DNA from 2 places in the Streptomyces sp. NPDC016677 genome. Region 2 is predicted to be linked to the other one. Evidence: riboswitches for the same ligand, from Rfam matches in the RefSeq annotation. Region 2 holds a riboswitch; the other holds the start of a gene.
What was found. A riboswitch is a leader RNA that binds a small molecule or an ion and turns the genes downstream of it on or off. The one in region 2 is predicted to bind thiamine pyrophosphate.
Positions count from the first base shown of each region.

Region 1: another riboswitch for thiamine pyrophosphate. It lies ahead of ACZ3IG_RS22270 (thiamine ABC transporter substrate-binding protein); the one in region 2 lies ahead of thiO (glycine oxidase ThiO).

Region 1 covers NZ_JBVHEO010000008.1:122,285-137,576, forward strand. The annotation lists gene ACZ3IG_RS22265 (ABC transporter permease) at 1-1,506, opposite strand, end outside; gene ACZ3IG_RS22270 (thiamine ABC transporter substrate-binding protein) at 1,545-2,639, opposite strand; TPP riboswitch at 2,721-2,826, opposite strand; gene rlmN (dual-specificity RNA methyltransferase RlmN) at 2,863-3,969, opposite strand; gene ACZ3IG_RS22280 (hypothetical protein) at 3,990-4,730, opposite strand; gene ACZ3IG_RS22285 (phosphatidate cytidylyltransferase) at 4,807-5,895, opposite strand; gene frr (ribosome recycling factor) at 5,895-6,452, opposite strand; gene pyrH (UMP kinase) at 6,582-7,343, opposite strand; gene tsf (translation elongation factor Ts) at 7,519-8,355, opposite strand; gene rpsB (30S ribosomal protein S2) at 8,452-9,354, opposite strand; gene ACZ3IG_RS22310 (peptidoglycan DD-metalloendopeptidase family protein) at 9,646-10,215, shown strand; gene ACZ3IG_RS22315 (hypothetical protein) at 10,275-10,499, opposite strand; gene ACZ3IG_RS22320 (TetR/AcrR family transcriptional regulator) at 10,769-11,326, opposite strand; gene whiG (RNA polymerase sigma factor WhiG) at 11,444-12,286, opposite strand; gene dprA (DNA-processing protein DprA) at 12,583-13,761, opposite strand; gene ACZ3IG_RS22335 (YifB family Mg chelatase-like AAA ATPase) at 14,049-15,292, opposite strand, start outside.
Region 2 covers NZ_JBVHEO010000001.1:994,045-1,009,336, reverse strand. The annotation lists gene ACZ3IG_RS04455 (transglutaminase TgpA family protein) at 1-631, shown strand, start outside; gene ACZ3IG_RS04450 (spore wall synthesis complex protein) at 759-1,157, opposite strand; gene ACZ3IG_RS04445 (methyltransferase) at 1,442-2,221, opposite strand; gene ACZ3IG_RS04440 (SAV_6107 family HEPN domain-containing protein) at 2,429-3,034, opposite strand; gene ACZ3IG_RS04435 (phytoene desaturase family protein) at 3,713-5,209, shown strand; gene ACZ3IG_RS04430 (SCO2102 family sporulation regulator) at 5,258-6,250, opposite strand; gene metF (methylenetetrahydrofolate reductase [NAD(P)H]) at 6,307-7,230, opposite strand; gene thiE (thiamine phosphate synthase) at 7,296-7,979, opposite strand; gene ACZ3IG_RS04415 (Rv2175c family DNA-binding protein) at 8,111-8,476, opposite strand; gene ACZ3IG_RS04410 (NAD(P)/FAD-dependent oxidoreductase) at 8,588-9,826, opposite strand; gene ACZ3IG_RS04405 (avidin-fold protein) at 9,932-10,270, opposite strand; TPP riboswitch at 10,323-10,434, shown strand; gene thiO (glycine oxidase ThiO) at 10,441-11,748, shown strand; gene thiS (sulfur carrier protein ThiS) at 11,751-11,951, shown strand; gene ACZ3IG_RS04390 (thiazole synthase) at 11,957-12,751, shown strand; gene pknB (Stk1 family PASTA domain-containing Ser/Thr kinase) at 12,874-14,802, shown strand; gene ACZ3IG_RS04380 (deoxyribonuclease IV) at 14,876-15,292, shown strand, end outside.

The DNA of each region.
Region 1 (15,292 bases), on a different contig from region 2:
CTGCCCGTAGTTGACGTCCCCCGGCCGTCCCAGCAGCCGTGCCACGGCCACCGGCAGCGTCGGGTTGTCGGGCCGCGCGATGAACACCGTCGCCCCGAACTCCCCCAGCGACACCGCGAACGCGAACCCGGCCGCGACCAGCAGCGCCCGCCGCACCAGCGGCAGGTCCACCTCCCGCCAGACCCGCCAGGGCGACGCCCCGAGCACGGCCGCCGCCTCCCGCAGCCGTCCGTCCACCGCCCGCAGCACCGGCAGCATGGTCCGTACGACGAAGGGCACCCCGACCAGCGCCTGCGCGAGCGGCACCAGCATCCAGGACGAGCGCAGATCCAGCGGCGACTCGTCCAGCGCGATCAGGAACCCGAACCCGACGGTCACCGCCGACACCCCGAGCGGCAGCATCAGCAGCGCGTCGAAGCCGCGCACGAGACGGCCCGCGTCCCGGCGGGCCAGCGCGAAGGCGGCCAGCGAGCCGACGAGCACGGCGACGGCGGTGGCGGCGACGGCGTACTGGAGGGAGTTGCCGACGGCGTCGATCGGCGGGACGAGGAAGGTGCCGCCGTCCTCGTGCGTGAGGGCCCGGTAATAGCCGAAACCCCCGTCCACCGACCGCTGCACCAGCACGGCCAGCGGCAGCAGGATCAGTACGACGACGGTGGCCAGCACCCCGGCCAGCAGCCCCCGCTGCCCGGTGCCGCGCGGCCGGCGCGCGGTGACCGAGGCGTCCACCAGCTTCAGCGCGGTCTCCCGCCGCCGCACCGTCCAGGCGTGCACGGCGAGGATGGCGGCGACCGCGACGAACTGGACCAGCGTCAGCACGGCGGCCGTGGAGAGGTCGAAGAGCTGCGAGGTCTGCCGGTAGATCTCCACCTCCAGGGTGGAGAAGGCGGGCCCGCCGAGGATCTGCACGACACCGAAGGAGGTGAAGGTGAACAGGAACACCATCAGCGCGGCGGCGGCCACGGCGGGCGCCAGCGCCGGCAGGGTGACCCGGCGCCAGGCGCCGAACGGCGACGCGCCCAGCATCCGCGCGGCCTCCTCCTGCCGCGGGTCGAGCTGCGCCCACAGGCCGCCTACGGTGCGGACCACGACGGCGTAGTTGAAGAAGACGTGCGCGAGCAGGATGGCCCACACGGTGGTGTCCAGCCGCACCCCCCACAGGTCGTCGAGCAGCCCGCCGCGCCCGACCAGGGCCAGGAACGCCGTACCGACCACGACCGTCGGCAGCACGAACGGCACCGTCACCACCGCCCGCAGCACCTGCTTGCCCGGGAAGTCCAGCCGGGCGAAGACGTACGCGCCCGGCAGCGCGATCAGCAGGGTGAGCGCCGTGGAGGCCAGCGCCTGCCAGGTGGTGAACCACAGCACGTGGCGTACGTCGGAGGAGGCGACCACCTCGCCGATCCGGGCGAGGTGCCAGCCGGCGTCGTCCTTCAGCCCCCGGCCGACGATCGCGGCGACGGGCCAGGCGAAGAAGACGGCGAAGAACGCGACGGGCACCGCCATCAGGGCGAGCCGCGCCCCGTTCGACCGCCGCCGCACGGCTACTTCAGTACGAGCGAGGTCCACGACTTGACCCAGTCGTCCCGGTGCTCGGCGATCTTCGCCGGGGCCATGGTCTGCGGATCGGCGACGTCCGGCATGTTGTCGGTGTAGACGGCGGGCAGCTCGGCGCCGTCGACGACCGGGTTGACGAACATGTTCAGCGGCATGTCCTCCTGGAACCTCTCGCTGATCAGGAAGTCGATCAGCGCCTTGCCGCCCTCGGGGTTCTTCGCGTTGCCGAGCAGCCCCGCGAACTCGGTCTGCCGGAAGCAGGTGCCGGTCGCCACCCCCGTGGGCGCGGTCTTCGGCCGCGGATCGGCGTAGACCACCTCCACCGGCGGCGACGAGGCGTAGGAGACGACGAGCGGCCGGTCCCCGCCGGCCTTCCTGCCCCCGGCCGACCCGGAGAACTCCTCGTTGTACGCCTGCTCCCAGCCGTCGACCACCTTGACGCCGTTGGCCTTGAGCTTCTTCCAGTACCCCTGCCAGTTGTCGTCCCCGTACGCGGCGGCCGTCCCGAGCAGGAAGCCCAGCCCCGGCGAGGAGGTCCCGGCGTTCTCGGTGACGAGGAGATCCTTGTACGCGGGCTCGGTCAGGTCGGCGAAGGAGGCCGGCGGGTCGATCCCGTGCTCGTTGAAGTACGCCTTGTCGTAGTTGACGCAGATGTCGCCGTAGTCGACGGGCGTGACCCGGTGCTGCTCCCCGTCGAGCCGGTAGGCGTCGTCGATCCGGTCCAGCCCCTTCGCCTCGTACGGCTGGAACAGGCCGTTGTCGAGGGCGCGGGAGAGCAGCGTGTTGTCGACCCCGAAGAGGACGTCGCCCTGCGGGTTGTCCTTGGTCAGGATCGCCTTGTTGACGGCCTGCCCGGCGTCGCCGTCCTCCAGGACCTTCACCCGGTACCCGGACTGCTTCTCGAAGGCGGCGATGACGCTCTTGGACACGGCCCACGAGTCATGGCTGACCAGCGTCACGGTCTTCGCGTCGCCGGACGCCCCCTCGCCGGACGACGACCCGCACGCGGACAGCGTGACCAGACCGAGCCCGACGGCCAGGACCGTGGCCTTCTTGATGGTGGCCCTTTTGGTGATGCTCACTGAATTCCTCCTGGGTGGACCAGGAGAAGACGCGGCCCTGCCCGGAACCCCTCGTCGGGGGTCCCGGGCAGGGCGCAACAGCTCGAGTGATGACCGATCTCCCTACCCAGAATGACCTGGGCCAGGTTCGGAGGGTCTGCGGCCGGTGCCGCACTCTCAGCGCTGTGGCGCTCCCCTGTCGGAATATGAAGATGTGTTTTTCTGATGTCCTACGTCGATCAGGTTACCGCTCGCTCGCGGCGAGCTGGCCGCACGCCCCGTCGATCTCCTGCCCTCGGGTGTCCCTGATGGTCACCGGCACACCGTGGGCCGCGATCGCCTCCACGAACGCCTTCTCGTCCTCGGGCCGCGAGGCGGTCCACTTCGAGCCCGGCGTCGGGTTGAGCGGGATGAGATTGACGTGCACGGGCTTGCCCTTGAGCAGCCGCCCGAGCCGGTCACCCCGCCACGCCTGGTCGTTGATGTCCCGGATCAGCGCGTACTCGATCGACAGCCGGCGCCCGGACCGCGCGGCGTACTCGAACCCGGCGTCCAGCACCTCACGCACCTTCCACCGCGTGTTGACCGGCACGAGGGTGTCGCGCAGCTCGTCGTCGGGGGCGTGCAGCGAGATCGCGAGCCGGCACTTGAAGCCCTCGTCGGCGAACCGGTGGATGGCCGGCACGAGACCGACCGTCGACACGGTGATCCCGCGCTGCGACAGCCCGACCCCGTCCGGCTCCGGGTCGGTGAGCCGCCGGATGGCCCCGACCACGCGGTTGTAGTTGGCCAGCGGCTCGCCCATCCCCATGAACACGATGTTGCTGAGCCGCGCGGGCCCGCCCGGCACCTCTCCGTCCCGCAGCGCCCGCATGCCGTCCACGATCTGGTGCACGATCTCGGCGGTCGACAGGTTCCGGTCCAGCCCCGCCTGCCCGGTCGCGCAGAACGGGCAGTTCATCCCGCACCCCGCCTGCGAGCTGATGCACATGGTCACCCGGTCCGGGTACCGCATGAGCACCGACTCGACGAGCGTCCCGTCGAACAGCCGCCACAGCGTCTTGCGGGTGGTCCCCTCGTCCGTCGACAGATGCCGTACGACGGTCATCAGCTCGGGCAGCAACGCCTCCCGCAGCTTCTCCCGGGCACCGGCGGGGATGTCGGTCCACTGCTCCGGGTCGTGCGCGTACCGCGCGAAGTAGTGCTGCGACAGCTGCTTGGCCCGGAACGCCTTCTCACCGGCCGCGACGACCGCCTCCTTGCGCTCGGCGGGCGTGAGGTCGGCGAGGTGCCGCGGCGGCTTCTTGGCTCCGCGCGGGGCGACGAAAGTGAGTTCTCCGGGCTTAGGCATGGCTGTACCAGTGTCGCAGATCAACTGGCGTGCCCCGCGGCGCGCGGTGGCGCCCCCGAACCGCCGGGCAACTCGTGCAGCGCCGCCGGGAACACCACCCGCCCGACCCCGTCGGCCACCACGGCCGAACCTTCCGGCGCACGTACCGTGGCAAGCGCCCGCCAGGCGGCGAGGGTGAGGCGCGCGAGGTCCGGTATGCGCGGCGCATGGACCGCACCGCGGGAACGGCTCTGCGCGAGATTGCGCGGCTGCCAGTCGCCGGAGGTCCGCCGCCTGCGGCTGTTCAGCGGCGGGGCCGTCGCCACTTGCAGAGCATGCTCCAGCGCCAGCCCGCAGACTTCGGAGCCCATCTTCTCGACCTCCGACCGCTCGGCCGCCGGAGCCGCGGGGAGCAGCAGCGGCCAGCGGATCACCACGACCCTCTCCCACACCTCGGGCGGCACCGTGTTGGCGAGGTGATGACTCTCACCCACGGGAAGGTCACGCAGCCGACGCCCGGCCTCCTGTGTCTGCCCCACATAGCAGAGCCCCGCGCCGGAGGCGAAGACCCCGTAGAGCACCGCGCCGGCGGTGGCGGGGCTGTCCCCGTACTCCTCGGTCAGCAGGGACCCCACGCGGTGGGCGAACCGGTACCGGCGCTCCTGCCACTGCGCCAGCAGTGCGGCATCCGCCAGCAGCGTCGTCAGCGACGACCGCCAGGTGCGGTAGGCGTCCTCGTACGCCCGGCCGTCCGCCGGTCCGTGTCCCAGGAGATCGTCCACACACCGCAGGGTAGGGCAACGGCGACGGGCCCCGTCCTCCAGGAGGTACGGAGCCCGAGCGCGGCGGCGGCGGTGGTCAGCCGCTTCCGACGAAGATCACCAACAGCAGCCAGGCCACCGGCGCCGTGGGCAGCAGCGAGTCCAGGCGGTCCATGATGCCGCCGTGGCCCGGCAGCAGGGTGCCCATGTCCTTGATGCCGAGGTCGCGCTTGATCATCGACTCGCCGAGGTCGCCCAGCGTGGCGCTGACCGCGACGGCCAGGCCCAGCAGCAGGCCCTGCCACCAGGCACCGTCGTCGATCAGGAACTGCACGCACAGCGCGCCCGCGGCCATCGCGAAGGCCACCGCTCCGGCCAGGCCCTCGCGGGTCTTGCCGGGGCTGATGCGCGGCGCGAGCTTCCGCTTACCGAAGCGCCAGCCGACCGCGTAGGCGCCCGTGTCGCTGACGACCGTCAGTATCAGGAAGGTGAGCACCCGCCACGGACCGTCGTCCGCCGTCAGCATCATGGCGACGAACGTGGCCAGGAACGGCACGTAGAACGCCGCGAAGACGCCCGCCGTGACGTCCCGCAGATAGTCCTGCGGTGGCCGCGCCATCCGCCATACGAGGACGGCGAGCGCCGTCAGCGCCATGGCGACCCACGCGCCGTCGGCGCCCCACACATAGCCGGCGATCACCATCGCCGCGCCGCCGGCCGCCAGCGGGACGAGCGGCGCGTGGATGCCCTTGCGCTCGTCCAGCCGCTTGGTCAGCTCCCACAGCCCGACCACGACGGCGACGACGATCACGCCCACGAACACGGCCTTGACGAAGAACAGCGACGCGACGATCACCACACCGAGCCCGAGGGCCACCCCTATCGCCGCGCCCAGGTCGCGCCCCGCGCTCTTCTTCTGCGGTGGGGGCGCCGGCTGCGGTGCGGCGTCCTGCATGGGCTGGGGTTCCTGTCGGATCGGGGGCCCGCCCGGCCGAGCGGCCCCCCGGTCGTCATCCTGGTCTCCGCCGAAGTCGGGTACGTCGGGCACGATGGGCATGGGGCGAGTCTGCTGCGCGTACTGCGCATCGTAGGCGGGACCCGCCGGGGCAGCCCCCTGGACAGGTCCCCGCTCGGACGGCCCCCAGTACCCGGCTTGTGGCGGCGCCCCCCAGGAAGAGTCGTTCATCAGACCTCGAGCAGCTCCGCTTCCTTGTGCTTGAGGAGCTCGTCCACCTGGGCGACGTACTTCGCGGTGGTGTCGTCGAGTTCCTTCTCCGCGCGGCGGCCCTCGTCCTCGCCGACCTCGCCGTCCTTGACCAGCTTGTCGATGGCGTCCTTGGCCTTGCGGCGCACGGAGCGGATGGAGACCTTGGCGTCCTCGCCCTTGCCCCGGGCGACCTTGATGTACTCGCGGCGGCGCTCCTCGGTCAGCTCCGGGAACACCACGCGGATGATGTTGCCGTCGTTGCTCGGGTTGACGCCGAGGTCGGAGTCACGGATCGCCTGCTCGATGTTGCGCAGGGCGGTCTTGTCGAACGGCGTGACCACGGCCATCCGCGGCTCGGGCACGGAGAACGAGGCCAGCTGATTGATCGGCGTCGGCGCGCCGTAGTAGTCGGCCACGATCTTGTTGAACATCGCCGGGTGCGCACGGCCGGTGCGGATCGCGGCGAAGTCCTCCTTGGCGACCACGACGGCCTTCTCCATCTTCTCCTCGGCTTCGAGGAGGCTCTCTTCGATCACCACTTGCTCCTGCGTGTCTTGAGTAGGCCCGGCCGCTGTTCCCCGCGTGGGGCGGCGGCCGGCTGCGTCGCGTCTTCTTCCTGCACGGTTCCCGACCGGCAGGACATTGTCCATCCCCCGGCCAGGGGGTCAGGTACGGCTGTCCTGGTCCCCCACGAGCGTGCCGATCTTCTCACCCTTGACGGCGCGGGCGATATTGCCCTCCTTCAGGAGTTCGAAGACCACGATCGGGAGCTTGTTGTCACGGCAGAGCGTGACCGCCGTGGCGTCGGCGACCTTCAGGTCCCGGGTGATGACCTCGCCGTAGCCGAGGGCGTCGAACTTCACCGCGTCCGGGTTGGTCTTCGGGTCGGAGTCGTACACCCCGTCCACCCCGTTCTTGCCCATGAGCAGCGCCTCGGCGTCGATCTCCAGGGCGCGCTGGGCGGCCGTGGTGTCGGTGGAGAAGTACGGCATGCCCATACCGGCGCCGAAGATGACCACGCGGCCCTTCTCCAGGTGGCGCACGGCGCGCAGCGGGATGTAGGGCTCGGCGACCTGCCCCATGGTGATGGCGGTCTGCACGCGGCAGTCGACGCCCTCCTTCTCCAGGAAGTCCTGGAGGGCGAGGCAGTTCATCACGGTGCCGAGCATGCCCATGTAGTCGGAGCGGGCGCGATCCATGCCGCGCACCTGGAGTTCGGCGCCGCGGAAGAAGTTCCCGCCGCCGATGACGATCGCGATCTGCGCGCCGTCCCGGACGACGGCGGCGATCTCGCGCGCGATGGCGTGCACCACGTCGGGGTCGACGCCCAGGCCCCCGCCGCCGGAGAAGGCCTCCCCGGACAGCTTCAGCAGAAACCGGCCGCTCACTTTGCCGTCGTCGCTCTTCTCGGCCTTGGTGGTGGTCATGGAGATCTCGCCTCTTTACGTGGGTCACACATACGAAGGAGGCCATTGCCGGGGGGTGGGTTCATCCCTGCGCGGCAATGGCCTCCTCGTCAGATCTGCTGTCGTCCGCGACGCGCGGGTGCGCGGACGACTGCTGCCGACCCTACCGGGGCCGGGCGTCCGTCGCGGTGCGGACTCAGATGCCGACCTTGATGCGCGAGAAGCGCTTCAGGGTGACACCGGCCTCGTCCAGGACCTTCTGGACCGACTTCTTGTTGTCCAGCGCGTACGGCTGGCCGAGCAGCGTGGCGTCCTTGAAGAAGCCGTTGAGGCGACCCTCGACGATCTTCGGCAGGGCGGCCTCGGGCTTGCCCTCGGCGCGGGTGGTCTCCTCGGCGATGCGACGCTCGGACTCGACGACCTCGGCCGGCACGTCCTCCTTGGAGAGGTACTTCGGCGCGAACGCGGCGATGTGCTGGGCGACGCCCTTGGCGATCTCGGCGTTCGGCTTGTCCAGCTCGACCAGGACACCGATCTGCGGGGGCAGGTCGGGCATGGTGCGGTGCATGTAGGCGGTGACGTAGCCGTCGGTGAACTGCGCGAAGCGGTCCAGGACGATCTTCTCGCCGAGGTTGGCGTTGGCCTCGTCGACGTACGCCTGCACGGTCTTGCCGGCCTCGATCTCGGAGGCGAGCAGGGCCTCCAGGTCGGCCGGGGAGGTCTTGGCGACGTGCTCGGCGATCGCGGTGGCGACGGCCTGGAACTTGTCGCCCTTGGCGACGAAGTCCGTCTCGCACTTCAGCTCGACGAGGACGCCGGAGGAGTTGTCGTCGGCGATGATCGAGACCACGGCGCCGTTCTCGGCGGAGCGGCCCTCGCGCTTGGCGACGCCCTTCTGGCCCTTGATACGGAGCGCCTCGACGGCCTTCTCGACGCTGCCCTCGGCCTCGTCCAGCGCCTTCTTGCAGTCCATCATGCCGGCGCCCGTGAGCTCACGGAGCTTCTTGACGTCGGCGGCGGTGTAGTTCGCCATGATTCAGGAATCTCTCTCGAAGTCTGAAGATCTACGGGCCGAAACGGCGGGGGCTTCGTGGGCCCCCGCCGTCCAGAACCCGAAGGGTGTGAGGGGTCAGGCCTGCTCGGCGTCCGCGGCGGGGGCCTCGGCGGCCGGAGCCTCGGCGGCCGGGGCCTCCTCGGCGGCGGGGGCCTCGGCGGCCTCGGCGGGCTTCTCGGCCTCGGCCGGAGCCTCGTCCGCCTTCTTCTCGCCCTCGAGCAGGTCGCGCTCCCACTCGGCCAGCGGCTCGCCCGCGGCCTTCTCGCCCTTGCCCTCGGTGGCGACACCGGAGCGGGCGATGAGGCCCTCGGCGACCGCGTCGGCGATCACACGGGTGAGCAGCGTGACGGAGCGGATCGCGTCGTCGTTGCCGGGGATCTTGTAGTCGACCTCGTCGGGGTCGCAGTTGGTGTCGAGGATGGCGACGACCGGGATGTTGAGCTTCCGGGCCTCACCGACCGCGATGTGCTCCTTCTTGGTGTCCACGATCCAGACGGCGCTGGGGACCTTGGACATCTCGCGGATACCGCCGAGGGTCTTCTCCAGCTTGGCCTTCTCGCGCGAGAGCACGAGAAGCTCCTTCTTGGTCAGACCGGACGCGGCGACGTCCTCGAAGTCGATCTGCTCAAGCTCCTTGAGGCGCTGCAGACGCTTGTAGACGGTCGAGAAGTTGGTGAGCATGCCGCCCAGCCAGCGCTGGTTGACGTAGGGCATGCCGACGCGGGTGGCCTGCTCGGCGATGGCCTCCTGCGCCTGCTTCTTCGTGCCGACGAACATGACCGTGCCGCCGTGGGCGACGGTCTCCTTGACGAACTCGTAGGCGCGGTCGATGTACGACAGCGACTGGAGCAGGTCGATGATGTAGATGCCGTTGCGCTCGGTGAAGATGAAGCGCTTCATCTTCGGGTTCCAGCGACGGGTCTGGTGACCGAAGTGGACGCCGCTTTCCAGCAGCTCCCGCATCGTGACGACGGCCATGGCCGTATCTCCTTGATTTTCTCGGTTGTGCCGCGGATGCCGGACGGCTCCCGCGCCTGACGCCCGATACGCGCCGTGCCACAGAGGACCGAGGGGCGCTGACACGAGGGCTGGTGCTGTCTCGTGCCGGGGCGTGCGAAGTCGACCCGGTCACCCGGGTCGCCACCAGAAGTGTACGGGACCCGGGAGGCACCGGGTGACGCCGCTGTCCACAACCGGCGAGTAGTCCACAGCTCCGGGCGGGGGACGGACCCTTCGGGGGACGGTTCCCGCATGCGAGTGAGGCGATGGATGCGTGCGTGGGTGTGGTCACTGGCGGTGCCGGCCCTGTTCCTCGCGGGGCTCCCGGCGAAGGGCGCCGCGCCGGTGTCCGCGGTGCCGGGCGCGGTGTCCGACCCGGTGGTCCCGGCCGTCGCGCGGAACTGGCCGACCGGCGGGCGGCCCGCCGTCCTGCGGGGCTGGTCACCTCCGGCGACGCCGTACGGGCCGGGCCACCGCGGGGTGGACCTGGCGGCCGCGCCCGGGGCGGCGGTACGGGCGGTGGCGGCGGGCCGGGTGACGTTCGCCGGCCGGGTGGCGGGCCGGGGCGTGGTCTCGGTCGAGCTGGCGGGCACCGGTGAGCCGCCGCTGCGTACGACGTACGAGCCGGTACGGGCCTCGGTGGAGAAGGGTGACGTGGTGGCGGCCGGCGACCCGGTCGGCACGGTGGAGGCGCCGGGCGCCCACTGTCCGGCCGGCTGCCTGCACTGGGGCCTGCGCGCCGGCGACACCTACCTGAATCCGCTGTCCCTGCTGCCGCCGTGGCTGCTCGACGGCGGCCCGTCCCGGCTGCTGCCGGTACTGGGCGTGCCTCCACCGTGACCGGTGTGACCGGTGCCGGTCCGGGGAGCCGCGGGGGCTCGGAGTCGCGGGGGGGGGCGTCAGGGGTCCGTGCGGCGGGCCCTGCGTTCGGCGGCGGCGTGCCACCAGCCGGGCGGGGACGGCCCCACGGCCTCGGCAGAGGGCTGGTCGGGATGGAGCCCGAGGCGCCGCAGGGCGTCGGCGCGCACCTGTACGCCGAACCAGCCGTGCCAGTGCCCGTCCGGGCCGGGCCCGCAGGCCAGGTCCCAGCGGATCTCGTCCGGACCCCATGGCGACCAGTCGATCCCGCGCTCACGCAGTCAGGCGCGCACGGCCGCCCTCGGGGAGAGGCAGCCCGGCACGTTCTCGTAGGCCGCCACGGTGATCCATTCACTGCCGGGTGTGTCCATGGCGTCCATGGTGGCGGAGGACGGCGCGGGTGTCATCGGCGTTCGCCGGAGGGCGGGGAGCGGCGACAGAGGGACGGTGGGCCCCGTTCGAGTGGGCTGACCGTCCAGGACAGCTCCCGGTCCCGGCCCGGGGCCGGCTCAGCGGGGCGGCCCGGCCCGGCGGGTCAGCCCCGTACGCCCCGCAGCACCATCGACACCGCCGCGTCCGTGATCACCGTCGGGTCCTCCGCCGCGCCCAGCTCGATCCGGCGCACCGCCGCGTCGACCACGCCCTGGAGCAGCATCGCCGCCAGCCGCGGCTCCGCGTGGCCCATGTCGCCGAGCGCCTCGACGATCATCGCGACCAGTCCGCCGTGCGCCGCCCGGATCTTCTCCCGGGCCCCGGCGTCCAGCTCGCTGGCCGAGATCGCGACCACGGCCCGGTGCCGCCGGTCACCGACCAGTTCCAGTTGCTTGCGCACATACGCCTCGACCTTGGCCTCCGGCCGGTCGGCGGCGGCCATCGCGGCCTCCACCTCGGCCGCCCAGACGGGGAAGTCGACCGCGCACAGCTCCTCCACGACCGCGGCCCGCGACCGGAAGTACTCGTACACGGACGACCGCGCGAGGCCCGTCCGCTCGGCGAGGGCGGGAAAGGTCAGCGCCTCCGTCCCGCCCTCGGACAGCAGGGAGCGTGCCGCGTCCAGCAGGGCGGCACGCTGCATCGACCGGTGCTCGGCCACAGAGGCCGCTCGAATCCTTGGCACGTCGACCACTTTACGGACGCACCGCCCCGGACGGGAGACGCCGCCCCCGTCCAGCCGATCGGCGATCCACCCGGTCCCGCCGCACAGGCCGGGTCAGCGCCCGAATCCGGCCAGCTTCGCGCGCAGTTGCAGAACCGACTTGGTGTGGATCTGGCTGACCCGGCTCTCGGTGACCCCCAGCACATTGCCGATCTCGGCGAGCGTGAGCCCTTCGTAGTAGTAGAGCGTGACGACGGTCTTCTCCCGCTCCGGGAGCGTGTTGATCGCCCGCGCCAGGAACCTCCGCAGCTCGCGGTCCTCGGCCACCTCCACCGGATTGTCGGCGGCGGTGTCCTCCAGCGTGTCCATGAGGCTGAGCCGGTCCCCGCCCTCACCGCCGGCGTGCAGCAGTTCCTCCAGCGCCACCACGTTGGCCAGCGACAACTGGCTGAAGACCGCGTGCAGTTCCTCGACCGCGATGCCCATCTCGTCGGCCACCTCCCCTTCGGAAGGGGTCCGCCGCAGCCGCGCCTCCAGCGTGGCGTAGGCCCGCTCCACGCTCCGGGCCTTCTGCCGCACCGACCGCGGGATCCAGTCCAGCGCCCGCAGCTCGTCGATCATCGCGCCCCGGATCCGGGTGATCGCGTACGTCTCGAACTTGATCTCCCGGTCGAGGTCGAACTTCTCGATCGCGTCGATCAGCCCGAACACCCCGGACGACACGAAGTCCGCCTGCTCGACGTTGGGCGGCAGACCCACGCTGACCCGGCCCGCCACGTACTTCACCAGGGGTGAGTAGTGCAGGATCAGCTGCTCCCGCAGCCGTTCGTCCCCCGTCGTCTTGTACGACCGCCACAGCTCGTCGAGCGTCGAGGGGGCGGGCGGCCGCACGCTGCCACCGTCGCGGGCGGCTGGGGGGACCGCCGCCCGTCCGGGCCCGGAGGTGTGCTGGGGCATTCGTCGCCTTGTGCCGTTCTGCCGTGTTCTGGTGCCGTCTGTGGACTGTCGGTCCGCCGTCTGGATGGTGCCTGTCCGCGTGAGGATCTGTGTGAGGGTCTGTGTGAGGGCCTTCGTGAGCGTAGCGTGACTGAGCCATCGCGGTGCGCGAAGAGGGGGCTCCGGAGGGTACGCAGATACGTTCCGCTCGACGCTCTCCCGATGCATCGCGATCGCGCAGCGTGATCACTCGAATACTTCAACTGCGGGAATTCCCAAGGGCGTAGGGGTTCCCCCGGACGGCCGAACACGCTCGGTCAGCACGGGTCGCGAGCGGCGCGGGCGGAGATCATCGCCTGGCGTGTCAACTTCCAGCCGTCGTCGTGTCGTTCGACGTAACCGAGTGCTCGAAGCTCGTACAGTCTCGCGATCGCGTCGTCCTGCGAGGTCTGGGCGCGGCGCGCGATCCCGGCCGGTGACGCGGTTCCGCGCGCCGGGAGCGCCGCCAGTACCTGCCGGGCGCCGGGTTCGAGCAGATCGGTGGGGAGCACCGGGCCGCGCCGGTCCGGTGCCAGCTCACCCATGTCACCGACCAGCTCGACGATCTCGGCGGCGTCGGTGACGAGGACGGCGTCGCCGCGCAGCAGTTCGTGGACGCCGGCGGAGAGGGCGCTGGTGGCCGGTCCCGGAACCCCTATCGTGTGCCGGCCCAGGCGTCGGGCGGCCCGTGCGGTGACGAGGGAGCCGCTGCGGTGGGCGGCCTCGACGACGACCGTGCCGCGGGTCAGCGCGGCGATCACCCGGTTGCGCAGGATGAACCTGCTCGGCGTCGGATGCTCTCCGGGCGGCAGTTCCCCGGCCACCAGCCCCTGTTCCGCGATCCTTCTGATCAGCTCGGCGTGGCCGCGCGGGTAGGGCCGGTCGACCCCGCAGGCGAGGACGGCGACGGTGGCGCCGCCGGCCCCGAGGGCACCCCGGTGGGCGGCGCCGTCCACGCCGTAGGCCCCGCCGGATACCACCACCCAGCCGCGCTCGGCGAGGTCGGCGGCGAGCGTGGCCGCCATGTGCGCCCCGTACGCGGTGCAGGCGCGGGCGCCGACCAGGGCGACGGACTTCAGCGCCCACATCCGCAGGCTGGGCCGGCCGCGGACCCACAGGCCCAGGGGGCGGGCGTCCCCCAGGTCGTCGAGCTGCCCCGGCCATTCGGTCTGCCCCGGCGCGACGAACCGCACCCCCGCGGCGGCGGCGGTCGCCAGGTCCCGGCGCGGGTCGGCCCGCTCGGCCCGGGCCCGCAGCCCAGTCCAGCGCCGGTCGCTCACGCCCGGCGGCACGGGCCCTCCCCGCCGCAGCCGCCGGGCCACCTCCGGCACCCCGTACTCCCGCACCCACCGCCCGCCGCACTCGTCCCCGGGCTCGATGACCCGGGTGAGGAAAACCCGGTCCAGCAGCGTCTCGTCCCACTCCTCACGCGCACTCGCACCCTCAGCCGCGCTCATGGGCTCACTCGTCGTCATGGCCTCCCCCGCACCCATCGCCTCCCCCGTCCGCGCGGCCTCACCGGCACTCACGGCCTCGTCCACGCTCACGGCCTCGTCCACGCTCACGGCCTCACCGGCATCTACGGCCCCGCCCGCGCTCACCGCCTCAGCGGTACCTTCGGCCCCACCGGCACTCGAAGCCTCGTCCGCGTTCGCCGCCTCACCAGCGCCTACGGCCTCAGGCCCAGTCCCAGTCCCACTCCCACTCCCACTCCCACGCACAGCCTCGTCCGCCCCCGTGTCGCTCATGTCATCGCCCCGATCGCCTCGATCCGCATGGGTGTGCCGCGCGGCACGCCGGTGCGCAGGTGCAGGGCCAGGGCGACGTCCGTGGCGTCCGGCCGGTCGTGACCGGCGAGGTCGGCGACGGTCCAGGCGACGCGCAGCACCCGGTCGAGGCCGCGGGCCGTGAGGGCGCCCCGCTCCAGACCGCGCTCCGCCTCGTCCAGCGCGCCCGGCACGGCATACCAACGGCGGCGCAGCTCGCGTCCGGGGACTTCGCTGTTGGTGCGCCACGGGGTGCCGTCGAAGCGGGCCGCGGCCCGTTCCCGGGCCGACCGCACCCGGTCGGCGACCGTGGCGGTGGTCTCACCGGGTGTGCCGCACGCGGCCAGCCCGGCACGGGTGACGCGCTCCACCTCGACCCGGAGGTCGACCCGGTCCAGCAGCGGCCCGGACAGCCGGGCCTGGTAGCGGCGGATCGCGGGGGACGGGCACTCGCAGAGCTGGTCCTGTGGCGAGAAGCGCCCGCACGGACAGGGGTTGGCGGCGAGGACCATCAGGAACCTGGCGGGGAACCGCACCACGCCGGCGCTGCGCGCGATAACGACGTGGCCGCTCTCCAGCGGCTGGCGCAGGGCGTCGAGCGCCTGGCCGCTGAACTCCGGGGCCTCGTCCAGAAAAAGCACACCTCGGTGCGAGAGCGACACCGCTCCGGGCCGGGCGATGCCAGGACCGCCGCCGACGAGCGACTGCATGGTCGCGGAGTGGTGCGGTGCGCAGTAGGGCGCGGTGTCGATCAGGGGCCTGCCCGGGGGAAGCAGCCCGGCCACCGAGTGCACCGCCGTCACCTCCAGCGACTCCTGGCGGCCGAGCCCGGGCAGGATCGCGGGCAGCCGCTCGGCGAGCATGGTCTTGCCGGCGCCGGGCGGGCCCTCCAGAAACAGGTGGTGCCCGCCGGCCGCGGCGATCTCCACGGCCGTGCGCGCCGCCTGCTGCCCCACGACGTCGGCGAGGTCGTGCCCCTGGTCACACGGCACGGTCCCGAGCATTCCGGCCGCGCCCGGCGCCCGCAGCCCCGACAGCAGCGGGTCGGGACGGCCCTGCTGGTCGGGCTCCTCGTCCGGCACGGGTTCGTCGGCGAGTACGGCGATCAGCTGCCGCAGGCTGCGCACACCGAGCACGGAGACGCCGGGCACCAGGGACGCCTCGGCGGCGGCGCTCTCGGGCACCACCACCTGTTCGTACCCGGCGTCCGCGGCGGCCAGCA
Region 2 (15,292 bases):
GGCCCAGGACAAGAAGCTGGACGCCTGCGCGAGCGAGTCCCCGCAGGCCGCGCTCGCCGCCGGCGACGACGGCCCGAAGTGGTACGTCCGGCTGGCCTGGGCGCTGGGCGTGCTGCTGGTCCTGGTGATCCCGCTCTTCCCGATGCTGTGGCGGGCCCGCCGGCGGGCACTGCGGCTCGGGGCGCACGGCCGCGGCGCGGCGGACGCGGCGGCCCGCACCCTGGCGGCCTGGCAGGAGCTGACGGACACGGCGTGGGACTACGGCATCGCGCCGGACGAGTCGCAGACCCCGCGCAAGGCCGCGGCCCGGGTCGTGCGGCTGGGGCGGCTCGATCCGACGGCCGCCGCGGCCGTGCACCGGGTGGCGGACGCCGTGGAGCAGGTCCTCTACGCTCCCCGCCCGCGTCCGGTCACGGGACTGACGGAGGACGTGTACCGGGCGGCGGCCGGGCTGGGGGCCACGGCCGGCCGGGGAATGCGGCTGCGCGCCCGCTTCGCGCCGCGCTCGGCCGTACGGGTGGTCTGGGCGGCGTCGGCCCGCTGGGCGGCACTCAAGCACCGTGTGGCGCACCGCGTGGCGTCGGCCCGTCCCGCCCCGCGCCGGCCGAGGGGCCGAGGGGCGGAGAGCTGAGCACGGACGAAGAACGAGTGAGGGGCGGCCACCGGTCGGTGGCCGCCCCTCACTCACGTCGTCACTCATGCCGTACGGACCGTGACCCGGTCAGCTCGGTCCGGTCAGCGCCGTCCGGTCAGCACGGTCAGTGCCCGCCCTGCTCGTCGCGGCGGCGCTGCCAGCGCTCCTCGATACGGTCCATCATCGAGCGCTTCTGCCGCCCCTGGCGGCGTGCCTGGGGCGCGGCTCCGGCGGCGGGCTGCTCGCCCGGCTTGGGGGCCTTGCGCCATCCGGTCACCGCGAGGACCGCGCAGCCCAGCATGACGAGGAAGCCCACCACGCTGAGCCAGACCTGCTTGGCGACCATTCCGGCCATGAGGAGTGCGATACCTACGAGAAAGCCCGCGACCGCCTGGTAGACCCGTCGCCGGGTGTACGTACGCAGCCCGCTTCCCTCAAGCGCTGTCGCGAACTTGGGATCTTCGGCGTACAGCGCTCGCTCCATCTGCTCGAGCATGCGCTGCTCGTGCTCCGAGAGCGGCACGGCGTCCTCCTCATCGTGCAGTCGCCGGGGCGACCCGGGGGGTCCCTTCAGGATAGGCAGGGAATCGCCCCCGTGAAACCCGCCCCTCTACGCCAATTGGCCAACCGGTTTCCGCCATGGACGTCCCGGCCCGCTAGATTTCCATTCCCCAGCGGCCGGCCCGTCATGCCGGGCGGTCTCCCTCGATCATACGGCGCCGGGCCCCCGTTCGGGGGGCCTGTGGCGTACTCCATGTGCACGCAAGTAGCTGATCAGGGCCATATCCCGCCAGGTGGCTCAGACCCTCAGGTCACGTCGGTCCCCTGGGTCCCCCGGGTCTCGCCGAGCACATGGAGCTGGGTGGCCACGGAGTGGAAGGCCGGCAGTTCGGCCGCGGCGGCCTCCAGCTTCAGCAGCGCGTCCAGGGCCCCGGGCTCGGTGTCCACCAGGACGCCGGGGACGAGGTCGGCGAAGACCCGCACCCCGTGGACGGCGCCGACGGTCAGGCCCGCGCTCTCTACCAGGGCGGTGAGCTGCTCGGCGGTGAAGCGGCGCGGGACGGGGTCGCCGGCGCCCCAGCGGCCGTCCGGGTCGCCGAGGGCCTGGCGGGCCTCGGTGAAGTGCCCGGCGAGGGCGCGGGCGAGGACCGCGCCGCCCAGGCCGGCGGCGAGCAGGCTGAGGACGCCCTCGGGCCGCAGGGCCGCCACCGCGTTGCGGACGCCCTCGGCCGGGTCGTCGACGTACTCCAGGACGCCGTGGCAGAGCACCGCGTCGTACCCGCCGCGCTCGGCCACGTCGAAGAGGCCGTGAGCGTCGCCCTGGACGCCCCGCACCCGGTCGTCGACGCCCTCCTCGGCGGCCCGGCGCTCCAGGGCGAACAGGGCGTTGGGGCTGGGGTCGACGACGGTGACGTGGTGACCGAGGCGGGCCAGGGGCACGGCGAAGTTGCCGCTGCCGCCCCCGGTGTCGAGGACGTCCAGCACCGGCCGCCCCGTGGCCTTGACGCGGCGGTCGAGGGCGTCCCTGAGAACCTCCCAGACCACGGCGGTACGGAGGGAGGCGCGGGGGCGCGACGGGTCCGACACGGCAGTTGACTCCTCGGCGCGGCACCGCCTCTGCGCGGCGGAGCGAACGGGCTGCCTCCCCTCCGCCCGGTGGGGAAGGGGGGAGACTTCAGGCGTCTCCCACCCTATTGCCTCCTCATGGCCTCCTCCGCCCTGCCCGGTCACTCCGGTGATGCCACCTGCCACCGGGCACGAACGGCCCGGCATCCGGGGAGAAGGAGCTGGCGGTCACCCCGCGTCCGGCAGGCCGCGCCCCGGGGGCCCCGGAGCGCCGTCCCGGGGATCGCCCGGGCCGGGGGGCTCGCCGCTCTCCGGCCGGTCGCCGTCGGCACGGGGCTGCGGGAGGACCGGCTGGAGGACCAGCATCCGCTCCACCAGGCGCAGGAACATCGCCACGTCGCGTATGAGGTCGTCGGCGTCCCGGCTGCTCGCCGCGCCTTTGATGCCCGCCTCGGCCCGGGCCCGGCGCCGGGCCCCCGAGGCGAACAACGCGCTCCACTCGGTCAGCTCGGGCGCGATCTCGGGCAGCACCTCCCAGGCGCTGCGGATCCGGGCCCGGGCCCTGGCCGTGGGTTCCGGGCGGCCCCGGGCCGCGAGCACGGCGGCCGCGGTGCGCAGGGCGGCGAGGTGGGCCCGCGCGTACCGTTCGTTGGGGGTTTCGAGGACGGCGGCCTCGTCCAGTCCGGCGTGGGCCTGGGCGAGGAGGTCGAGGGCGGCGGGCGGGGCCGTGGCCCGGCGCAGCACGGGGTGCACGTCGCTCGCCGGGCCGGTCAGTGAGGGGGCAGGGCCGGTGGCGCGGCGCCGGCGGGCGGCGGCCGCGGAGGAGTTGGCCATGACGAACCTCCTGTCGTCTGTGTGACGGCACGGGTGCCGTGAGTACCCATCGTGGGGTATGGCACTGACAATCCGTTCCGACCTGGACTTTTGCCTCGATCAGGAGTTCGCGCAGGCGTTGGCGCATGAGCTGGCGCATGAGCTGGCGACGAGTGGTGCGGGCACGTCGCGGTGACCGGCCCGGGGCGGGCGGACGGGCACACGGGAGAGCGCCGGTCCGTTGTGGCCGCGTCCCCCGCGGGCCACCGCCGGACCGGCGCTCCCTGTTGCTCCCCCGTACTTCCCCCGTACGTTCCCCCGTCGGACCGCCTCACGTTCCCCCGTACGGCCGTCCTCCGGGTTCCCCCGTGCCTCGCTCCCGCCGGTCTCGGCCGGCGGAAGGAGCGGATCGTGGGCCCGGCCACCGCTCCGGCGCCCCGTGTCGCCGGTGCCGCGGCCGTGCCCCTCTCCGTGCCCCCACTCTCTCGTTTTCGCAGGTCGGCCCCCATCCGTGCGGGTACTCAACTGTCCGCCTAGGTACGGATACTCAGCCCTGCGCGCCCCTGCCCACGCCATCCCGTCCCCGTCTGGTGCGCACCGCGTCCGCTCCGGTACTCCCCCGGCCCGGCGCTTTGCGGAAGACCGCAGGTCAGGGCCCTCCCGACGGCGTTGTCAGCGGTGGCGGATAAAGTCCCTGGCATGGCACGGATTGCGGTGATCGGCGCCGGGATGGGCGCGCTGGCGGCGTCGGCCCGGCTGGCCGTCGCGGGCCACCGGGTGACGGTGTACGAGCGCACCGGGACGTACGGCGGGGCGGTGCGCCGGTTCGAGCGGGACGGTTTCTCCTTCGACACCGGTCCCGGTCTGCTGCCGCTGCCCGCGGTCTGGCGGGACCTGTTCGTCAAGACCGGCAAGGAGCCGCTGGAGCAGTGCGTCGAGACGGTGCAGGTCGATCCGTCGTCCCGGCACGTCTTCGCGGACGGCACCGAGGTGGCGCTGCCCAACGCCTCACGCGCGGGCGTCGTCGGCGCGCTGGACGAGGGTCTCGGTGCGGGCGCCGGTCAGCGCTGGGGCGACTTCCTGGTGCGGGCCCGCGAGGCCTGGGACCGGACGCGCCGGCCGCTGCTGGAAGAGCCGCTGTGGCCCGACTGGCGGGTGCTGGGCGAGCGCGAGCCCTACCCGGCCGTCCCGCACAAGCGGCTGCTGCGCACCCGCCGGGCCGGCACGCTCGCCGAGGTCGGCGCGTGGGAGCTGCGCGACCCCCGGCTGACCGCGCTCCTGGAGAGCCACGCCCTGGCCCACGGCCTTGATCCCCGTACGGCTCCGGCGAGCGCCGCGGTGCTGCCGTACATGGAGCACGCCTTCGGCGTCTGGTACGTCCGCGGCGGTCTGCGCGAGCTGGCGCGGGCGGTGTACGAGCGGTGCCTGGCCCGCAGGGTGGAGTTCCGTTTCGACACCGAGGTCGCGGCGGTCACCGAGAAGGACGGCCGGGCGGCGGGCGTGGAGCTGGCGGACGGCACGGTGGCGGAGGCCGACTTCGTGGTCGCCGGTGTCGCACCCGGCGTGCTGGACCGTCTCACCGGGGGCGCGGGGATACGCGAGGCCGGCGAGGTCCCGGCGCGGCGGGGCGGGGCGAGCCGGCTGACGGTGCTGCTGGCGCTGCGCGGCGGCCGGCCCGAGGGCGTCGCGCACCGCACGGTGGTGCACGCGCCGGACCGGGACGCCGAGTTGGCCGCCCTGTTCGGCGACGCCCCCGGCATGACCGCGCGGCCGACGGTGACGGTGCTGCGGCCGGACGACCCGGCACTGACACCGGACGCGGAGCACGAGGCGGCCGTCCTCACGGCGGTGGTACCGGCGGCGGACGGGGCGGATCACGGCGGCCGGGCGGAGCGGTTGATGGCCGTCGCCGAGCGCGCGGTCCCCGGTCTGCGCGACCGCCTGCTCTGGCACGAGACGCACACCCCGGCGGACGTCGCGGAGGCGACCGGCGCCGAGGGCGGAGCGGTTCCGGCGCCGGCCCTGGCCGCGGCCGGCGGACGTCTGCTGCACCCGTCGAACACCACGCGCGTGGGCGGCCTGTTCACCGTGGGCGGCTGGTCGCATCCGGGCGGCGGGCTGCCGCACTCGGGGATGTCGGGCGCGCTGGTCGCGGGGCTGATCGTGGAGGGACCAGAGTTCCGCGGCTCGCAGTGAGGCGGGCCGCGCCGTCCGGGCCGCCGGGGAGGTGCCGGGGGGGGCCGGTCAGTACCGGTACTGCTGTTCGTCGTACCCCTGGCCGCCCTGCGGCTGCCCGTGTGACCCGTGCTGCCCGTCCCCCTGGTAGGGATAGGGCTGCTCCGGCGGGAGGTCGCCGCCGTACGCGTCGTCGGTGCTGCGCTGCTGCGGGACCCACACCCCGCCGGCCGGGGTCTCGCCGCCGTAGCCGCCGGTGCCGTACTGCTCCTGCTGCCCGTAACCCTGCGGGGCGTACCCCTGCTGCTGCCCGGTGTCGTAGCCGGTGTCGTACCCGGTGCCGCCGTAGGTGTGGGTGCCGATGTACGGGTCGGAATAGGCGGCGTACTGCTCCTGGCCGGTGGCGTCGTAGCCGTAGGACTGCTGCTGGCCGTAGCCGGAGTAGTCGTAGGAGTAGGAGCCGTCCGCGGTCTGCGCGGCAGGGGCTTGCTGCTGGTCCTGGCCGCCGTAGCCCGCCGTGTCGTAGGTGCCGTAGGTGCCGGTGTCGTCGGGCATCGGCAGCGGCTGGTAGACGGGGGTTCCCTCGGCCGGGGTGTCGGTGGGGCGCCCGGAGGCGAAAACGTCGTCCTGGTCGTCGCGCCCGTAGCCGTACGCGGCGGTGTCCTGGAGGGAGGAGGCGCCGTCGGGGCCGGCGGGCGGGTGCTCGCCGCCGGGGCCCGGCTCGGCCGCCTCCGGGCCCGGGACCCGCAACTCCGGTTCGGGCCGGTCCGGTTCGGGGCGGCGGCGCTTGCTGCCGACGAGGCCCGCCGGGGCCTGGACAGCCCACCCCTCCGCGAAGCCGCGGCGGAACGACAGGGTGACGTAGGTCTGGCCGGTCGCGAAGGCGATCGCGCCGAGCGCGATGACGACGACCGACGGGATCAGCACGCCGAGCACCACACCGAGGAACCCGGCGAAGGCCAGCAGCCGCCAGCGCAGGCGCGCCTTGTACTGCAGCAGCACCTCACCGAGCAGCCACAACGCGACGATGCCGAACGCGATGTAGAGGACCGCCCAGCCCATGTACGCCCCTCTCCCAGTGACCGCTACGCAGTGTGTCGTATGTACGTGCGGCCGGTCTAGGCCCGCGGTGAGCGGTGCAGGCCCAGGTTCTCGTAGATTTCCAGCGTCGCCGTGGAGTTGTTGAGCGTGATGAAGTGCAACCCGGGCACACCTTCGGCCAGTAGCCGCGCGCAGAACTCCGTGGCGAACTCGATGCCAATGGAGCGTACAGCGGTCGGATCGTCCTTTGCTGTGAGGATCCGTTCTTTCAGATCATCGGGGAACGAGGCGTTGCTGAGCTGCGGCAGCCTCTCCAGCATCTTCACGCTGGTCACCGGCATGACCTCGGGGATGACGGGGGTCTCGCAGCCCGCCGCGACGACCTTGTCACGCAGTCTCAGATAGGACTCGGGGTGGAAGAACATCTGCGTGATCGCGTAGTCGGCGCCGGCCCGGCACTTGTCGACGAAGCGCGTCACGTCCTCGTCCCAGTCGGCGGAGCGCGGGTGCATCTCCGGGAAGGCGGCCACGCCCACGCAGAAGTCGCCCGACTCCTTGATGAGTTCGACGAGTTCGGCGGCGTAGGTCAGGCCCTGGGGGTGCGGCACCCAGTCGCCCATCGGGTCGCCGGGCGGGTCGCCGCGCACGGCGAGGATGTTACGGATGCCGGCGTCGGCGTACTGCCCGATGATGTTGCGCAGTTCGGCGACGGAGTGGTTGACGGCGGTGAGGTGCGCGACCGGGGTGAGCGTGGTGTCGGAGGCGATCCGCTCGGTCGCCCGCACGGTGCCGGCCCGGGTGGAGCCGCCCGCGCCGTAGGTCACGGAGACGAAGCTGGGGGCCACCGCCTCGACCCTGCGGAGCGCGTTCCAGAGGTTGCGCTCGCCCTTCTCCGTCTTGGGCGCCCAGAACTCGAACGAGTACGTCGTCTTTCCGGTCGCGAGCATGTCGCGAACGGTGCGCGCGTGATCAGTCCTGGTCGATGCCGTTCCGAGGGCCATACCGGCAGGTTAACCAGGGGTCCCCGGTCACCCAACCGGAGTCGAAGAATTGTCCGTATTGTCGGCTACTTGTCCATCCCTTGGACATCGGCGGCGCTCCTGAGCCGCTTGGCGAACTCGGCCGCCGCCGCGCCCGGGTCGTCGGCCTCGGTGAGCGCGCGGACCACGACGGCCCGGCGGGCGCCCGCGTCGAGGACCTGGTCCAGGTTGCCCAGATCGATGCCGCCGATGGCGAACCAGGGGCGGTCGGTGCGGAGGGAGGCGGCGTACCGGACCAGGTCCAGGCCGGGGGCGTGGCGGCCGGGCTTGGTGGGGGTGGGCCAGCAGGGGCCGGTGCAGAAGTAGTCCACGCCGCCCTGCGCGGCAGCGGCGGCGGCCTCTGACTCGGCGTGGGTGGAGCGGCCGACGAGGACGTCGTCTCCGAGGATCGCGCGGGCGGCGGGCACCGGGAGGTCGCCCTGGCCGAGGTGGAGTACGTCGGCGCGGGCGGCGTGGGCGACGTCCGCCCGGTCGTTGACCGCGAGGAGCTTGCCGTGCCGGGCGCAGGCCTCGGCGAACACGGAGAGGTGCTCCAGTTCCTCCGCGGCCTCCATGCCCTTGTCCCGCAGCTGCACGATGTCGACGCCGCCGGCCAGCACCGCGTCCAGGAACTCCGGCAGGTCGCCCTGGCGCTTGCGGGCGTCCGTGCAGAGGTAGAGGCGGGCGTCGGCGAGGCGGGCGCGGGCGGCGGTGGCGGCGGTTCCGGGCATGGGTGGTGCGTCCCCCGTGTGGGTGATGGATGGAGAGCGGCCCCGTTCGGGCGGGGCCGGGCAAGCGGGGCCGGCCCCGCCCGACGGCGTGCGGGGCGCGGCCCGCACGCCGGAGGGGGCCGGCGGGCAGGTCAGACCGCCAGCGCCTGGGCGCGGCGCTTCACCTCCGTGCCGCGGTTCTCACTGAGGGCCTGCGCCGGCGTACCGGGCAGGCTGTCGTCCGGCGTGAAGAGCCACTCCAGCATCTCCTCGTCCGTGAAGCCGTCGTCCCGCAGCAGCGTCAGCGTCCCGGACAGGCCCTTGACGACCTTGTCGCCGTCGATGAAGGCCGCGGGGACGTGCAGCGCGCGGTTCTCACCGCGGCGTACGGCGATGAGCTGGCCGTCCTTGACCAGCTGCCGCACCCGGGTCACCTCGACGTCGAGCATCTCGGCGATGTCGGGAAGGGTGAGCCAGGCAGGGACGAGAGCATCGATCTTTGCGTCAATCTCGGTCACCCCTCAAGCCTGCCATCTGCCACTGACACGCGGAAGCCGGACCCCTCCGACCAGCGCGGACGCGCCGGGAGCGCACCCCGTGATCCCTGGCTCCGGGACCCCGCTCCCCCGTCACGCCACCGCCGACTTCAGCGGCCTGGCCGGGTCCGCGAGGAGCCGCGCGTCCAGCGCCGCGCCCGACTCGATCAGCCGGCGGCCCTGGGCCAGGTCCCGGGGCCGGCCCACCGCCAGCAGCGCGACGAGGCGGTCCGCGCGCAGCCAGCAGACGGTCCAGGCGGGCCCGGCCGGGTCGCCGCGCCAGACCAGGGTGTCGCCGGCCGGGTGGTGCCCGGCGTACTGGACGAAGCGGCCGAACTGCTCGGACCAGAAGTACGGCACCGGGTCGTACACCGGCGGCGGCTCCCCGGTGGCGGCACCGATGATGTCGGCGGCCACCGTGCGCGGCCCCTGGAGGGCGTTGTCCCAGTGGTGCACGAGCAGCCGCTCCCCGTACCGGCCGGAGGGGAAGGAGGCGCAGTCGCCCACGGCGTGGACGTCGGGGGCGGAGGTGCGCAGGCGGTCGTCGGCCAGGACCTCGCCGTGGGGGCCGAGGACGATCCCGGAACCGGCCAGCCAGGCGGTGGCGGGCCGGGCGCCGATGCCGACGACGACCGCGCCGGCGGGCACGCGCGTGCCGTCGTCGAGGACCACGGCGCCCGGTTCGACGCGCTCCACGCGCGCGTGGGTGCGCAGGACCGCGCCCGCGTCGGCGTACCAGCCGGCCATCGGGGCGGCGACCTCGGCGGGCAGCGCCCCGGCGAGCGGCCGGCCGGCGGCCTCCACGACGGTCACCGCGCACCCGGCCTCCCGCGCGGCGGTGGCGAACTCCGCGCCGATCCAGCCCGCGCCGACGACCACGATGTCGTGCTGCCGGGCGAGCACCGGGCGCAGCCGCTCGGCGTCGTCCAGGGTGCGCAGCAGATGGACGCCGGCCACGCCCTCGGCGCCGGGCAGCCGCAGCGGCTCGGCGCCGGTCGCGAGGACCAGGGAGTCGTACGGCACCGGCCCCGCGGAGGTGTCCAGCAGGTGCTCGCCGGGGCGGACGCCGAGCGCCTCCCGCCCGAGCCGCAGCTCGATGCCGAGCGCCTCGAAGTCGACGTCGAAGGCGGAGCCCTCGGCGGTGCCCAGCAGGACGGCCTTGGACAGCGGGGGCCGGTCGTACGGCTGGTGCGGTTCGGCGCCGATCAGTGTGACGGTGCCGGTGAAGCCCTGTTCGCGCAGGGCGACCGCCGTCTGCACGCCGGCCATGCCCGCGCCCACGACGACCACGCGCCGCGCGGAGCCGCCTCGCTCCTGCGTCTGCTCGCTCACCCGATCACCTTAGACACCTGACTCACTGTCGGTCAGGGGGCACGTTCAGTGACCTGCTGCACACCTGCCGCGCACCTGCCGCACCTGCCGCACCTGCCCGCCCCGTCACCGGACCTGTTCCACCACGCTGGTGCCGCTGCCCTCCGCCGACTCCCACTCCCAGCTCTCCTCCAGCCGCACCCGCCCGTCCGGCAGGCCGACGACGTGCGACACGCAGTGCCCGCCGGCCGTGGAGCCGTCCGTCCTGAGCTGCACGTACCGGAAGTCGAGCCGGTCCCCCTCGCGCGTCCCCACCAGGTGCCCGCGGACCACATCGCCGCCGGCGTACTCGGCCCAGACGGCGCCGTCCCGCTCGTGGTAGGCGAAGCGGGTACGGGTGCCGACCTGGCCGGGTGCCTGGTCGGCGACCGGGGCGAACACGAGACCGTCGAGCGAACGTGCCACCGGCGGACACTCCCTTACAGAGGCGGACATCGAACCGTTAGGGTGGCCAACGTAAGGCACTCGCGGGAGCCCGGACGCACCGGGCTGAGAGGGAGGCTGGCGGCCTCCGACCGTACGAACCTGATCCGGGTCATGCCGGCGAAGGGAGGGGCTGGACGCCTATGTCACCCATGTCACCCGCGTCACCCACATCACCCGTGTCCGAGGCGTCCGACGCACCCGACGTCCTGATCGTGGGGGGCGGGATCATCGGCCTGGTCACCGCGTGGCGGGCCGCGCAGCGCGGGCTGGTCACGGCGGTGGTGGACCCGGCGCCGGGCGGCGGGGCCGCCCGGGTGGCGGCCGGGATGCTGGCCGCCGTCACCGAGCTGCACTACGGCGAGCAGACCCTGCTCGCCCTGAACCTCGCCTCGGTCCGCCGCTACCCCGCCTTCGCCGCCGAGCTGTCCGAGGCCACCGGGCACGACCTCGGCTACCGCCGCTGCGGCACCCTGGCCGTCGCGCTGGACTCCGACGACCGGGCGCACCTGCGGGAGCTGCACGCCTTCCAGCGGCAGTCGGGGCTGGAGTCCGAGTGGCTGTCGGGGCGCGACTGCCGGCGCCTGGAGCCGATGCTCGCGCCGGGCGTGCGCGGGGGGCTGCGGGTGGACGGCGACCACCAGATCGACCCCCGGCGGCTGGCCGCGGCGCTGCTGACCGCCTGCGCACGGGCGGGCGTGCGCTTCCACCGGACCACGGCCGAGCGGCTGACCGTCGTCCAGGACCGCGTCACGGGCCTCGTGACGGCCGACGGCACCGCCCTGGCGGCCGGGCAGGTCGTCCTGGCCGCGGGCAGCCTCAGCGGCCGTCTGGCGGGCGTACCGGAGGACGTGCTGCCGCCGGTGCGGCCCGTGAAGGGCCAGGTGCTGCGGCTCACGATGCCGCCGGGACGGCCGCCCCTGCTCCACCGCACCCTCCGCGCGGTGGTCCGCGGCAACCCGCTCTACCTGGTGCCCCGCGAGAGCGGCGAACTCGTCGTCGGCGCCACCAGCGAGGAGCTGGGCTGGGACACGACCGTCACCGCCGGCGGCGTCTACGAGCTGCTGCGCGACGCCCACGAGCTGGTCCCGGGCATCACCGAACTGCCCCTGACGGAGACCCTCGCCGGACTGCGCCCCGGCTCCCCGGACAACGCGCCGCTGCTCGGCCCGACCGCCCTGGACGGCCTGCTGCTGGCCACCGGACACTTCCGCAACGGCGTGCTGCTCACACCGGTCACCGGCGACGTCATGGCGCACGTCCTGACCACCGGCGAGCTGCCCGAGGAGGCCCGCCCCTTCACCCCCGGCCGGTTCGGCACCACCCAGGCACCCTTCCAGGCGCCCTTCCAGGCACCCTCCAAGGCACCCACCCGGGCAGCCACCCAGGCCCCCGTCCAGGCACCCGTCCAGGCACCCGCCTCCGCGACCGCCCCCGCACCCACGGAGCAGCCCGCATGAGCATCAGCATCTCGGTCAACGGGGAGCCACGCCAGGTGTCCCCCGGAACGGCGCTCGACACCCTCGTACGGACCCTCACCGAGGCGCCGTCCGGGGTGGCCGCCGCCCTCAACGAAACCGTCGTCCCGCGCGCGCGGTGGTCGGACACCGCGCTGTCCGACGGCGACCGCGTCGAAGTCCTCACCGCCGTGCAAGGAGGCTGAGCACCATGGCCGACGATCCCTTCGTCCTCGGCGGTACGTCCTTCACGTCCCGCCTGATCATGGGCACCGGCGGGGCGCCCAGCCTCGACGTGCTGGAGCGCTCCCTGGTGGCGTCCGGGACCGAGCTGACGACGGTCGCCATGCGGCGCGTGGACCCGTCCGTGCACGGGTCCGTGCTGTCGGTGCTGGAGAAGCTCGGCATCCGAGTGCTGCCCAACACGGCGGGCTGCTTCACCGCCGGGGAGGCCGTGCTGACCGCCCGCCTGGCGCGCGAGGCCCTCGGCACCGACCTGGTCAAGCTGGAGGTCATCGCCGACGAGCGCACCCTGCTGCCGGACCCGGTCGAGCTGCTGGACGCGGCCGAGACCCTGGTCGACGACGGCTTCACGGTGCTGCCGTACACCAACGACGACCCGGTGCTGGCGCGCAAGCTGGAGGACGTCGGCTGCGCGGCGGTCATGCCGCTGGGCTCGCCGATCGGTTCCGGGCTCGGCATCCGCAACCCGCACAACTTCCAGCTGATCGTCGAGCAGGCGCGCGTGCCGGTGATCCTGGACGCCGGGGCCGGTACGGCGTCGGACGCGGCGCTGGCGATGGAGCTGGGCTGCGCGGGTGTGATGCTCGCCTCGGCGGTGACCCGGGCGCAGGAGCCGGTCCTCATGGCGGAGGCGATGCGGCACGCGGTGGAGGCCGGCCGGCTGGCCCGGCGGGCGGGACGCATCCCGCGCCGGCACTTCGCCGAGGCCTCCTCCCCGACGTCCGGCATGGCAGCCCTGGACCCGGAGCGGCCCGCGTTCTGAGCCGGGAGGCGGCCGGCGACCGGCCGGCCGCCGCGTGGGGTGCGTCACAGGTCGGTCGCGGGAGCGCCCGGGCGGCGGTCGTACACAGCCGTCTGTCGGCGACGGCTCGTACACTCACCTGCGTGGACACGACCCTTCAGGACCCTCTGGTCGGGCAGCGGCTCGACGGCCGGTACCGCGTAGACGCGCGGATCGCGGTCGGCGGGATGGCCACGGTCTACCGGGCCGTGGACACCCGCCTGGACCGTGTGCTCGCGCTGAAGGTGATGCACCCGACGCTGGCGGCCGATGGCACGTTCGTCGAGCGGTTCATCCGCGAGGCCAAGTCGGTCGCCCGGCTCGCCCACCCCAACGTCGTCCAGGTCTTCGACCAGGGCACCGACGGGGGCTACGTCTACCTGGCGATGGAGTACGTCTCCGGCTGCACCCTGCGGGACGTGCTGCGCGAGCGCGGGGCGCTGCGGCCCCGGGCCGCCCTGGACATCCTGGAGCCGATCCTGGCCGCGCTAGGCGCAGCGCACCGCGCGGGGTTCGTGCACCGCGACATGAAGCCGGAGAACGTGCTGATCGGGGACGACGGCCGGGTCAAGGTCGCCGACTTCGGCCTGGTCCGCGCCGTCAACACGGTCACCAGCACCACCGGCGCCGTCCTGGGCACCGTCTCCTACCTGGCGCCCGAGCAGATCGAGCACGGCACCGCCGACCCGCGCGTCGACGTCTACGCGTGCGGTGTGGTCCTGTACGAGATGCTGACCGGCGCCAAGCCGCACCACGGGGACTCCCCCGCCCAGGTGCTCTACCAGCACCTCAACGAGGACGTGCCGCCGCCGTCCGCCGCCGTGCCGGACTTGGCGTACGAGCTGGACGACCTGGTCGCCGCGGCGACCGCGCGCAACCCCGAGATCCGCCCGCACGACGCGGTGGCGCTGCTCGCGCGGGCCCGCGAGGCGCGCGCGGCGCTCACCGCCGGCCAGCTGGACGCCGTACCGCCGCAGGCGCTGTCCGGCGCGCACGACAACGCGGACGACCGTACGAGCGTGATCCCGCGCGCGCTGACCATGATCCGTCCGCTGCCGGTGAACGAGGAGGAGGCGCCTGCCGCGGACGGCTACGACCGCACCAGCAGACTGGACCCGCCGCCCCCGCCGCGGCGCGGCCCCGGTCTGCGGCGCGGCCCGCTGGCGATCGTCGTCGCCGTCCTGCTGGCGCTCGGCGTCGGCGCGGGCGTCTGGTACATCAACTCGGGACAGTTCACCGAGGTCCCGCCGCTGCTGGAGAAGACCGAGGCGCAGGCCAAGGCCCGGCTGGAGAAGTCCGGCCTGGACGTCGGCGACATCAAGCACGCGTACAGCGACACGGTGGAGCGCGGCGCTGTCATCAGCACCGACCCGACGGCCGGCACCCGTATCCGGAACAACGACTCCGTGTCGTTCACCGTCTCCGACGGGCCGAAGACGGTCGAGCTGGCCGATGTGGAGGGCTACCGCCTGGACCGGGCCGAGTCCGTGCTGAAGGAGGACGGGCTGGAGCCCGGCATGGTCACCCGCGCCTTCAGCGACGACGTCCCCGAGGGCTTCGTGATCTCCACCGACCCCGGGGCGGGCACCACGGTGCGCGCCGGATCGGCCGTCGCCCTCACCGTCAGCAAGGGCCGGGCGGTGGACGTCCCGGACGTCACCGGCGACGACCTGGAGGACGCGCGCGCCGAACTGGAGGACGCCGGCCTGAAGGTGGAGGTCGCCGCGGAGAGGGTGAACTCCGACGACTACGACGCGGGCCAGGTCGCGCGGCAGTCGCCCGCCGACGGCGAGCGGGTCGCCGAGGGCGACACGGTGACGCTGACGGTCTCCGAGGGCCCGGAGCGGATCGAGGTCCCGGACGTGGTCGGTGACAGCGTCGACGACGCGCGGCAGGAGCTGGAGGAGGCAGGTTTCGAGGTCGAGGAGGACCGCGGACTGCTCGGCCTGTTCGGCGACACCGTCAAGAGCCAGTCCGTCGAGGGCGGTGACACGGCGCCGAAGGGTTCCAAGATCACCCTGACGATCCGCTGACGGTCGCACCGCCCGTCCGCTGAAGACGCGCCGGCGACCGCCCCGCGGCCGGCCTGGCATCCTGGACCAGGACATGAGCACACCACCTTCGCCCCCGCCCGCCCGCCGCAACCCCGTCGGCGCCCACGTCCCCGTCGCCGGCGGCCTGCACTCCGTGGGCCTGCCCTACGCCCGCGACCTGAAGGCCGAGGCCGTCCAGGTCTTCGTCGCCAACCCGCGCGGCTGGGCCACCCCCGTCGGCAACCCGAAGCAGGACGAGGCGTTCCGCGCGGCCTGCGCGGCGGAGTCGATCCCCGCCTACGTACATGCCCCGTACCTGATCAACTTCGGTTCGCACACCGAGGCGACCGTGGAGAAGTCGGTCGAGTCGCTGCGGCACTCGCTGCGCCGGGGCCGGGAGATCGGCGCCCTCGGCGTGGTGGTGCACACCGGCAGCGCGACCGGCGGCCGGGAGCGGGCGGTGGCGCTGGCGCAGGTACGGGAGCGCCTG